Regions from separate parts of the Arthrobacter sp. P4_H3 genome, predicted to be linked through region 1. Evidence: riboswitches for the same ligand, from Rfam matches in the RefSeq annotation. Region 1 holds a riboswitch; the other holds the start of a gene.

Region 1 (5,567 bases):
GGCCAGGACGGCGGACGCGGCGTTGGTGCCGTGCGCCGAGGCCGGGATCAGGCAGACGTTGCGCTGGTCATCGCCGCGGGACAGGTGGTAGCCGCGGATCGCCAGCAGGCCCGCGAGCTCGCCCTGCGAGCCGGCGTTCGGCTGGATGGAAACCTGGTCGTAGCCGGTGATCTCCGCGAGGTCCGCTTCCAGGCCTTCGATCAGTTCACGCCAGCCTTCGGTCTGGGAGTCCGGGGCGAAGGGGTGGATGGAGGCAAACTCCGGCCAGGAGATGGCTTCCATCTCGGCGGTGGCGTTCAGCTTCATGGTGCATGAACCCAGCGGGATCATGGTGCGGTCCAGCGCGAGGTCGCGGTCCGAGAGCTTGCGGATGTAGCGCAGCAACTGGGTTTCCGAGCGGTGTGTGTTGAAAACCGGGTGCTGCAGGTAGTCCGAGGAACGCTCGACGGCAGCGTCGAGGGCGAAGCCTGCGTCGTCCGAGGCAACCTCGGCGCCGAAGACGGCGGCAACGGCGGCGACGGTTTCCGGGGTCGTGGTTTCGTCAGCGGAGATGCCGACCGTGTCTGCATCGATGCCACGCAGGTTGATGCCTTTGGCTTCGGCGGCGGCGACGATGTCGGCGGCTTTGCCCGGGACGCGGACGGTGATGGTGTCAAAGAAGCTGCCGTGCAGGATCTCAAGGCCTGCGCCCTGCAGGGAGGCCGCCAGGGTGCGCGCGTTCTGGTGGACGGTCTCGGCGATGGACTTCAGTCCGTCAGGGCCGTGGTAGACGGCGTACATCGAGGAGACGATGGCCAGTAGCGCCTGTGCGGTACAGATGTTGGACGTGGCCTTTTCGCGGCGGATGTGCTGCTCGCGGGTCTGCAGGGCAAGGCGGTAGGCCGGGGTGCCGGCGTTGTCCTTGGACACACCCACCAGGCGGCCGGGCATGGAACGCTCAAGACCCTTCTGGACGGCCATGTAGGCGGCGTGCGGGCCGCCGAAGAACAGCGGCACACCCAGGCGCTGGGTGGAGCCGACGGCGATGTCCGCGCCCTGCTCACCCGGAGGGGTAATCAGGGTCAGCGAGAGCAGGTCGGCCGCCACGGTGACCAGCGCGCCGCGTTCCTTCGCGGCGGCGATAACGGCGGCGTGGTCGAACACACGGCCGGAAACGCCCGGCTGCTGCAGCACGATGCCGTTGATGACGCCGTCGGGCAGTCCCTTGGAGAGGTCCGCCACCTCAACCTCGAAGCCGAGCGCCTCGGCACGGCCCTTGACGATGGCGATGGTCTGCGGCAGGACATCCGCGTCCAGGACCGTCTTGCCGTCATGGGCGGCCTTGTTCTTGTTGGCACGCCGCATCATCAGGACTGCTTCAGCCACGGCGGTGGCTTCGTCCAACAGGGAGGCGTTGGCGATGGGCAGGCCCACGAGGTCCTGGACCATGGTCTGGAAGTTCAGGAGTGCCTCAAGGCGGCCCTGGGAGATTTCCGGCTGGTAGGGCGTATAGGCGGTGTACCAGGCCGGGGATTCGAGGATGTTGCGGCGGATCACTGCCGGGGTCACCGTGTCGTAGTAGCCCTGGCCGATCATCTGTACTGCCGTTTTGTTCCTGGCAGCCAGCTTGCGCAGCTCGGCCAGTACCTCGACCTCGCTCAGGGCGTCCTGCAACGTCAGGGCGACTTCCTGCCGGATATCCTTCGGAACGGCCGTGTCAACCAGCGAGTCAACGGTGTCGTAGCCGACAGCCTTGAGCATCGCGTCGACGTCGGCTTCGCGGCGCGCGCCGATATGGCGGTCAACGAAGGAAGTGGAGGCTGAATTGACAGTCACAAGGAACTCCATAACTAAGGCGGCGCAGGGTACGCCACATCGATTCGGGTTCCTCCCCACTCTGTATTGGACCTGAGAGTTTCCGCGGAGCCGTGCTTTCGCATGGGTCCGCTTGCACCGTCGGTGAGCACAGCATGTCAGCGTTCCGCGTCTCAACAGGGTTGGGACGCGGGACGGACAGCCTGCTGCTTTCCAGAGTTGCCTTGCCGCGGCGGTACATGGGCCTGAGAGATTCCTGGGGAGGATTTGCTCCTACGGCGCCTGCTTGTACCTACTTGCAGAACTCTCCCGCCGCAGATCAAAGGCATATTTAGTTTGCGGTGACAACAGTCACAGCGTCCATTGTCCTACGCCGGAGACGCGTCTGCAAACTCCAGGGACAACGCCGGCGCCGCGTTACGAACCTCCGGAGCGGCGGGCCTGAACGGCGGGTTCGGCAGCCGCGCGGCGCTCAGCCGCGGAGGCGTTCGACGGCGGCCAGGAGACTGTCGACGTCGCCGCTCATTTCGGGCGGCGAGGCACCGGGACCGCTGGCGAGCATGGCATTGAAATACAGTCCATCGCCCATGTAGAGCACGGCCTTGGCCATCGCCGGGCCGACGTCCCCTGCCAGCAGCCCCAGCCAGGCGCCCTGGACGGCAGCGAATCGATGCAGCGTTTCCTCGTGGGCCACTTCGGCCAGCCTAGTGGCGGCCACGAAGACCCGGTCCAGCGGAGTGTCTGCCCAGAGGGAGGCTTTGATGAAGTGAACCGCCGCCCCTTCAGGAGCGTTGGCCATGATTTGAACATCCTCCGCGACCAGCCGGTCCATGCGCTCCAGGAGCGCCGAGATCATGGCCTCCTTGTTCGGGAAGTGGTACAGGAGTCCGCCCTTGGAAACGCCGGCCCGCCTCGCCACGGCATCCAGGGTGGCGGCGCGTTCACCCACTTCAATCAGGAGGGATTCAAAGGCGTCCAGCACGGCCTCGCGTGCAACAGGTTTTCTGGCCATGGTTCCTATCATGCCCGGTGGCCCGGGCTCATTTCTTAACTATACCGTCCAGACGGTACAGTTATTACATGGGTACCTTCTCCTCACCTTCGACGCCGGCCACGCAGGACCTCGCCGCCGGCGCTTCCGTCCGCGCCGCGCACCAGCCTGCCGGCCGGCAGCCCACTGGCCCACAGCCGACCGGCCGGCAGCTTGGCGCCCCGAAGCCGGGACGTGAATGGCTTGCCCTCGGGCTGCTGATGTTTCCGGTCCTGCTGGTCGCCGTCGACAACACCGCCCTGACGTTCGCGCTGCCCGCGATCGCCCGCAGCCTGGAACCCAGCGGCGTTCAACTGCTCTGGATCGTGGACGCCTATCCGCTGGTCCTCGCCGGGCTCCTCGTGGCCATGGGGAGTCTTGGCGACCGGATCGGCCGCCGCCGGCTCCTCCTGATCGGCAGCACGGGCTTTGCCGCGGTGTCGGCAGCCACCGCCTTCGCTCCCAGCGCGGAATGGCTCATCGCCGGACGCGCGGCACTGGGCTTTTTCGGTGCGATGCTGATGCCGTCCACCCTGTCCCTGATCCGCAACATTTTCCCGGACCCCAACCGGCGGCGGCTTGCCATTGCCATCTGGGCGGCAGGATTCTCGGGTGGTGCCGCACTGGGCCCGATCTTCGGCGGCTGGCTCGTGGAGCAGTACTGGTGGGGCGCCATCCTCCTGGTTGCAGTGCCCATCATGCTGCCCATCCTGGCCTTCGGCCCTGTTTTCATTCCCGAGTCCAGGGACCCGCGGCCCGGCACGGCGGACATCGCCAGCATCGCCCTGTCCCTGCTGACGATGGTTCCCGTGGTCTACGGCATCAAGTCGCTGGCCACGGAGGGATTCGGGGTCGCACCCGCCGCGATCATCGCCTTCGGGCTGTTGATGGGCTACGTCTTCGTCCGGCGCCAGAAAAGACTCCTGAGCCCGCTACTGGACGTGAGCCTCTTCGGGAACAGGATTTTCAGCACGGCCATCACGGCCAACGTCCTGGCGCTGTTTTCGTTCAACGGCTTCATTCTTTTCCTGGCCCAGCACCTCCAGCTGCTGGAAGGCCAGCGCCCGACGGAATCCGGAATCGCCATGATCCCGGCCCTGATTGCCACCGTGGCCGCCGGATTGCTCGTGGTGCCGCTGGTGCGGAAGGTTCGGCCCGGCTTCGTGGTTGCCGGGGGCCTGTCGCTCAGCGCGGCAGGCTACTTCGTGGTGGCCTTTGGCGATCATTCAGGCGGCCCGGCCCTCCTGCTGGGCGCCCTCCTAATCCTTGCCCTAGGTGTGGGCGCGGCGGAAACCATCTCCAACGACCTGATCCTGGGGGCTGTCCCGCCGGAAAAGTCGGGCGCGGCAGCCGCCATATCGGAAACAGGCTATGAGATTGGCTCACTGCTTGGCACAGCCATCCTTGGCTCGATCCTCACTGCGTCCTATCAGCGGAACCTGGTTCTGCCGGAGGGCATCAGCATGTCCGGGACCGGCAGTGCCGCCCACGACGTCGCCCAGGCCCGCGAGACGCTGACGGGGGCAGTCGAGCTGGCCCACTCGCTGCCGGCCCCGCTGGCGGACGCCCTGACGTCCGCCGCCCGGGTGGCGTTTGATTCGGGTGTCCACGTGACGGCGTCCATTGCGCTGGGGCTGATGGCAGGGGCCGCGGTCCTGGTCGCCGTCGTACTCCGCGGAGTACCCAAGGCGAAGTAGCCCCTCTTCCCTTTTCGATATAGGCCGGCCGGGCAAAGGGGAGGCCCGGCGCCGGATGATCCGGTGCCGGGCCTCCCTGGCGGCTGCGGGCGAACAAGGGCGTCGCAACCGTCTTCCCTGCGGCGTTAGTGTGCCGCCGGGGTTACTTGCTGTCGGGAGTGGTCACGCTGGCCGAGGCCTTCATGTTCTCCGCGCCCACCATCCATGCGTACTGCTCGAGCTTGGCAATGAACTCGTGTAGCAGGTCCGCGGTGGTGGGATCTTCCTCATCAACCTCGTCGTGGACCTTGCGCATGGTGCCCACAGCGGCCTCAAGTGCGGCCACGATGCGGTCAACGGCGTCCTTGGTGCTGATCAGGCCCTGCGGGAACTGGGCGAGGCTGGTGGTTTCCGCCACGGTGGCACTGCGGCCGTCCGGCAGGGCATGGAGCGCGCGCATGCGCTCGGCCATGTCATCGGCAAAGTTCCGTGCGGCGTCGATGATTTCATCCAGCTGCAGGTGAAGGTCACGGAAGTTCGTTCCCACGATGTTCCAGTGCGCCTGCTTGCCCTGGATGTGCAGTTCAATCAGGTCCGCGAGCACAGCCTGCAGATTATTGGTCAGCGTCGGTGATGCCTTCATTGATCCTCCTGGTGTCAGCGGTTTCTCGGGTAATCCGAAACTATCCCAGCCGCCACAGCGGCGCCACCGATTCTCGCGCCGGGCTTAACAAAATGATGTTTGTTCATTTTTCCCTTGCCATGCGGCGGCATGGCATGGATACTAAATGAACGTCATTCATTTAGTGACCGCCGTCTCACTGGAGTATTCACCATGATTGAAATCACCTGCCTTACCCCGCCTGTTTCCCTCGCGCGGACCCAGCCCTCGGCGCGTCCTGCGCTGAGGATCGGAGTGGTTCAGCACCGCTGGCACGCCGACGCCGCGGAACTCCGCGCAGAACTGGACGAGGGCATCGGACGCGCAGCCCGGCTGGGGGCCACCGTTGTCTTCCTGCCGGAACTCACGCTCTCCCGCTACCCGGCGGACACCCTCCCCGAAAACG
Region 2 (5,567 bases), on a different contig from region 1:
GCCGCCAAAGACGAGGTTCGCCGCGAAAAACCCGACGTACATGATCACCACAATGACAACGATCAGGAGTGCCCCGTACGAACCGAACTGGCCGCGGGTCTGGATCATCTGTGCCACGCCCAGTTGCGGGCCTTGGGCGGAATGGAGGGCCATGAAGATGCCACCGACGACGTTCCCAATGATGATTCCCACGATCGCGGGCACAAAGTGGAGGCCGAACACCGTGGTGGCGAGGCCGCCGGTCACGATGGTCATGATCATGATGTTGGAACCGAACCAGATGGTGAAGAGGTCCCGGGCTTTCCCATGGCGTTCGTCCGCCGGGATGGGCTGGATGGTCTTGTCCTCGAGCCGGGGTACTTCGGCCGAGGCGACGGGAGTTGTTCGAGTGCTCATGATGCGTTCCAGGATGCTGCTTGCAGTTCACGGACGGTGTTCGATTCGGCCTTGCTGCGGTTCACCATAAGGGCGAGCAGGTCGAAGACGAGGGTGGCCGCGGCGACGGTGGTGATGTCTGCATGGTCGTAGGCCGGAGCGACCTCGACGACGTCGGCGCCCACGATGTTGATGCCGTTCAGCCCGCGGAGAAGGGCCAGGAGTTCGCGGGAGTGGAGCCCGCCCATCTCGGGGGTGCCGGTGCCCGGTGCGTAGGCCGGGTCCAGGACGTCGATGTCGATGGAGACGTAGACGGGGGTGTCGCCGAGTCTCTCCTTGACCTGTTGGATGGCTGCCGGGACGCCGATGACGTCCAGGTCCGAGCAGCGGATGATCTGGAAGCCGAACTCGTGGTCGCGGAGGAAGTCGTTGCGGTCGTAGACCGGCCCGCGGATGCCGACGTGCATGGACATGTCTTCCACCAGGAGTCCTTCCTCGAATGCCCGGCGGAAGATGGTCCCGTGGGTGACCGGCTGGTCGAAATAGGTGTCCCACGTGTCCAGGTGGGCGTCGAAGTGCAGCAAAGCCACCGGTCCGTGGACCGTGTTCAATGCCCGCAGCATCGGGAGGGCAATGGTGTGGTCGCCACCGATGGAGATGAGCTTCTTGTCTTCGCTGATGAGGGGCAGCGCCTGTTCTTCGATTTCGCGGACCGCCCGTGTGATGTCGTAGGGCGTGCAGGCGATGTCGCCGGCGTCTACAACCTGGACTTCGTAGACCGGCTCGACGTCGAGTTCGGGGTGGTAGCCGGGGCGAAGGAGACGGGAGGCTTCGCGGACTGCGGCGGGACCGAAACGGGCGCCGGGCCGGAAGGAGGTCCCGCCGTCGAACGGTACACCGACGATGGCAATGTCGTAGTCCGGAACGCGGTCGATCTGGGGAAGCCTGGCGAACGTGCCGAGGCCTGCATACCGGGGGACTTTTGTTGCGTCGACGGGGCCGATGGGCTTGTGCGTTGTCATGCCTGGATCCTTCGGTTGCTGTGCAGCCGGGCGGTGACGCCGGCGGCGGTTCGGGGGAGGTGTTGGGTTGCTCGCCGTTGAGCGGGAGGTTGAGCGGGAAGTAAGTAATCCAATTCTTGGTGACGCGCGTCACGGCGTATAGCGTTAGATTGACTACAAATGGCCGAGGCTCTTATACATATGTCTATAAGCCTGTAGCGGGGCCGGAAACCAAGGATCTGGGAGCGCAATTCCATGGCTATTACAGTGGCCGAGCTCGTGGCGGAACCCCAGCTGGGACTCACGCTGCTGGCGGGATCCGCAGGCAGCGGCAACCGGATCACCTGGGCCCACACGTCTGACTTGCCGAGGCTGTGGGAATGGGTCACCGGCGGCGAGCTGATGATGACCAACGGCCTCTCCATCCCGGCCGATGCTGCCGGGCAGGTTGCGCTCGCCGAAGCGCTGGTGGAGGCGGGCGCCAGTGCCCTGGCCATCGGAGAGAAGATGCACGCGCCGGAACTGGTGCCGGAGTTCCTGGCCGCTTGTGAGCGGCTGCCGCTGCCGCTGATCAACGTGCCCTACCCGCTCCCGTTCATCGCCATCGCGCGAACGGTGGCTGAATCCTCCCTGCTGGAGGAATCGCGGCGGCTGCGACAGACCGCCCGGATTTACGATCTGCTCCGCACTGCCGGAGCATCCGAAGACCACATGCAGGGCCTCCTTGTGGGCCTCGCGGCTGAACTCGATGCAGAGCTGTTCGTCGTGGACAGGCGCTGCCTTCATCCGTGGCATCCGGACGGCCAGCCGCTGCCGGACTTCCTGCAGGCGGAATTGGCCCGGCTGACCGGGCGAATATCCCTGGCCGGGAAGAAGTTCCAGTGGCATCGGCTTCGGGACAGGCATGTGTTGATGATGGATATCCCCACACACGCCAATGCGCTCCTGGTGGTGCTCCCCAACGGCGAACCGCACCCGGACGCCGTCGTGCTGCTGCATGCGGCAACGGTACTGGGTCTGGAACTTTCACGAAAAGTCCTGTCCCTGGAAGGCCTGCACCGCCTGGCGAGCGAATTCCTGTTGCAAGCGGTCGACGGTCGCCTGGGAACGGCGGAACTGGAAAGCCGGCTCACGGCCTTTGATGTTCCGGCGAACGATTTCCTGATGGTTTCGATAGCGGCCGACGACGGCGAGCGGCTGGCTGACGTCCACGTCGAACTGTGGCGCCACGGCTTTCCGGCTGCCTGCCTGCGGCGCTTCAACACTCTTCATGTGGCGGTGTCCGCGGCGGTGACCGACGATATTCTGGTCCACTGTGCCGGTCCCGGGGTCCGGATCGGCATCAGCTCGCCGGCCTCTGCGCCCGGCATCCAGCGTGCGTTGCAGGAGTCGTTGTGGGCACTCGGCACGGCCAAGGGCAACGCCCTGAAGCTGTCCCGGTACGCGGAAGGTCCCTCCTGGCTGGGGCTCACGAGCTTCGAGGAAGGGACGGCGTTGGTGGAACGGCTGCTGGGCCCGATCTTCGCGTACGAACAGAGCCAGGAAGGTGATCTCATCGTGACGTTGAGGACGTACCTGGACACCCAGAGATCGTGGCAAAAGACCGCGGCGGCACTGTTCGCGCACCGGCAAACCGTCATTTACCGCATCCGGAAAATCAGCGAGCTGACGGGCCTGGACATGACCGAAACGTCCACGTTGGCCCAGCTTTGGTTTGCGCTTCAAATCCATGAGGCCATGCACAACTAGACGGGGCCTTCTTGCGCGGGCGGAGAGAACCCGCTATTCTGTGAACCGCGTCACTTCCGAGTGGCGCACACGCTTTTGATCTGCGGCGGGAGAGTCCTGCCGGTACATCCAGTCAGGCGCCGTAGGAGCAACTCCTCCCCAGGAATCTCTCAGGCCCATGTACCGCCGCGGCGAGGCAACTCTGGAAAGCAGTCCGGGCAACCGGGCTCACCGACGGTGCAAGCGGGCAATCATGCCGCGGAATCTCTCAGGTCCAATACAGAGCGGGGAGGAACCCACATCGTCGTGGCGCTCACAGGGCGCCTGAATCATGGAGTTCCTCTTGACTGTTCAATCAACCCCCACCGCCTTCGCGGACCGGCACATCGGCGCCCGGCGCCAGGCCGACGTTGACACCATGCTCAAGGCCATCGGCTACGACTCTGTCGACGGCCTGGTGGACGTCGCTGTCCCCGATTCCATCCGCCAGGAGTCTGCCCTGACGCTGCCGAGCGGCACGGCGGCGCTCAGCGAGGTCGAAGTCCTGGCCGAGCTTCGCCGGCTCGCGTCCAAGAACAAGACTGCAGTGCAGATGATCGGCCAGGGCTACTACGACACCCTCACGCCGCCGGTCATCCGCCGCAACATCCTCGAAGCCCCTGCCTGGTACACGGCCTACACCCCTTACCAGCCGGAGATTTCGCAGGGCCGGCTCGAAGCCCTGCTGAACTTCCAGACCATGGTCCAGGACCTGACGGCCCTGCCCGTGGCCAACGCGTCCCTGCTCGATGAAGCCACGGCAGTGGCAGAGGCCGTGCTGCTGATGCGCCGCGCCAACAAGAACAAGGAAGCCCGCGACGGCAAGACCGTCCTGGATGCCGACTGCCTCCCGCAGACCATCGCGATCGTCAAGGGCCGCGCTGATGCACTTGGCTTCGAGGTTGAGGTTGCCGACCTTTCCACGGGCCTGCCCGACGGCGTCATCAACGGCATCGTCCTGCAGCAGCCCGGCGTCTCGGGCCGCGTCTGGGACCAGTCTGCTGTCATTGCAGAAGCCAAGGACCGCGGTGCGCTCATTACCGTCGCGGCCGATCTCCTGGCCCTGACCCTCATCACTCCTCCGGGGGAGCAGGGTGCCGATATCGCCGTCGGAACAGCGCAGCGCCTGGGCGTGCCGCTGTTCTTCGGCGGCCCGCACGCCGCCTACATGGCTGTCCGGGAAGGCATGGAGCGCACGCTTCCCGGCCGCATCGTCGGCGTCTCCAAGGACAACGCGGGAGTGCCCGCCTACCGTCTGGCGCTGCAGACCCGTGAGCAGCACATCCGCCGCGAGAAGGCTACGTCCAACATCTGCACGGCACAGGCGCTGCTGGCCATTGTCTCCTCGATGTACGCGGTCTACCACGGCCCGGAAGGCCTGAAGGCTATCGCCGAAACGGTTCATGACCACGCCCGTACCCTCGCCACCACGCTCAAGACGGCCGGCCGCGAGCTCGTTTCCGAGTCCTTCTTCGACACCCTCACCGTCCGCGTCCCCGGCAAGGCCAGCAGGGTCATCACCGCCGCCGAAGCGCGCGGCATCAACCTGCGCGTCATCGACGCCGACACCGTCGGGGTTTCCGTTGATGAGACGACGACGCCGGAGGTCCTCTCCGCGGTTGCTGTCGCCTTCGGCGCCGGTCCGGTTGGCGCCGCGTCCGGGTTCGAACTGCCTGCCGCCGTTGTCCGCACGACCGATTTCCTCCAGCACCCGGTCTTCAATACGCACCGTTCCGAGACGCAGCTGTTGCGCTACATCCGCAAGCTGTCCGACCGTGACCTTGCGCTGGACCGGACCATGATCCCGCTGGGCTCGTGCACCATGAAGCTGAACGCCACGGCGGAGATGGAAGCCATCTCCTGGCCGGAGTTCGCCTCGATCCACCCGTTCGCGCCGGAGTCCCAAACAGCGGGCTGGCGCGAATTGATTGAAGGCCTGGAAGCTGACCTGACCGAGATCACCGGCTACGACCAGGTTTCCATCCAGCCAAACGCCGGCTCCCAGGGCGAACTTGCCGGCCTGCTGGCCATCCGCGGCTACCACCTGTCCCGCGGCGACTCCCATCGCGACGTCTGCCTGATCCCGGCGTCGGCCCACGGCACCAACGCCGCGTCCGCCGTCCTGGCCGGCATGAAGGTTGTTGTGGTGGCCACGGCCGCCGACGGCACCATCGACCACGCGGACCTGAACGCCAAGATCGAGCTGCACAAGGACGCACTGTCCGCCATCATGATCACCTACCCGTCCACCCACGGTGTGTACGACGCCGACGTCCGCGAAGTCTGCGACGCCATCCACGAGGCCGGCGGACAGGTGTATGTGGATGGCGCCAACCTGAACGCCCTGGTGGGCCTGGCGCAGCCGGGCAAGTTCGGCGGCGACGTGTCCCACCTGAACCTGCACAAGACCTTCTGCATCCCGCA

Evidence for each region. A riboswitch is a leader RNA that binds a small molecule or an ion and turns the genes downstream of it on or off. The one in region 1 is predicted to bind glycine.
Region 2: another riboswitch for glycine. It lies ahead of gcvP (aminomethyl-transferring glycine dehydrogenase); the one in region 1 lies ahead of gcvP (aminomethyl-transferring glycine dehydrogenase).

What each region holds. Positions count from the first base shown of each region.
Region 1 covers NZ_JBFUKK010000035.1:5,985-11,551, forward strand. The annotation lists gene gcvP (aminomethyl-transferring glycine dehydrogenase) at 1-1,815, opposite strand, end outside; glycine riboswitch at 1,867-2,016, opposite strand; glycine riboswitch at 2,018-2,116, opposite strand; gene AC1DRE_RS24475 (TetR/AcrR family transcriptional regulator) at 2,267-2,806, opposite strand; gene AC1DRE_RS24480 (MFS transporter) at 2,875-4,521, shown strand; gene AC1DRE_RS24485 (Dps family protein) at 4,664-5,143, opposite strand; gene AC1DRE_RS24490 (nitrilase-related carbon-nitrogen hydrolase) at 5,336-5,567, shown strand, end outside.
Region 2 covers NZ_JBFUKK010000015.1:4,655-10,221, reverse strand. The annotation lists gene AC1DRE_RS18000 (purine-cytosine permease family protein) at 1-396, opposite strand, end outside; gene speB (agmatinase) at 393-1,397, opposite strand; gene AC1DRE_RS17990 (PucR family transcriptional regulator) at 1,632-3,125, shown strand; glycine riboswitch at 3,202-3,300, shown strand; gene gcvP (aminomethyl-transferring glycine dehydrogenase) at 3,436-5,567, shown strand, end outside.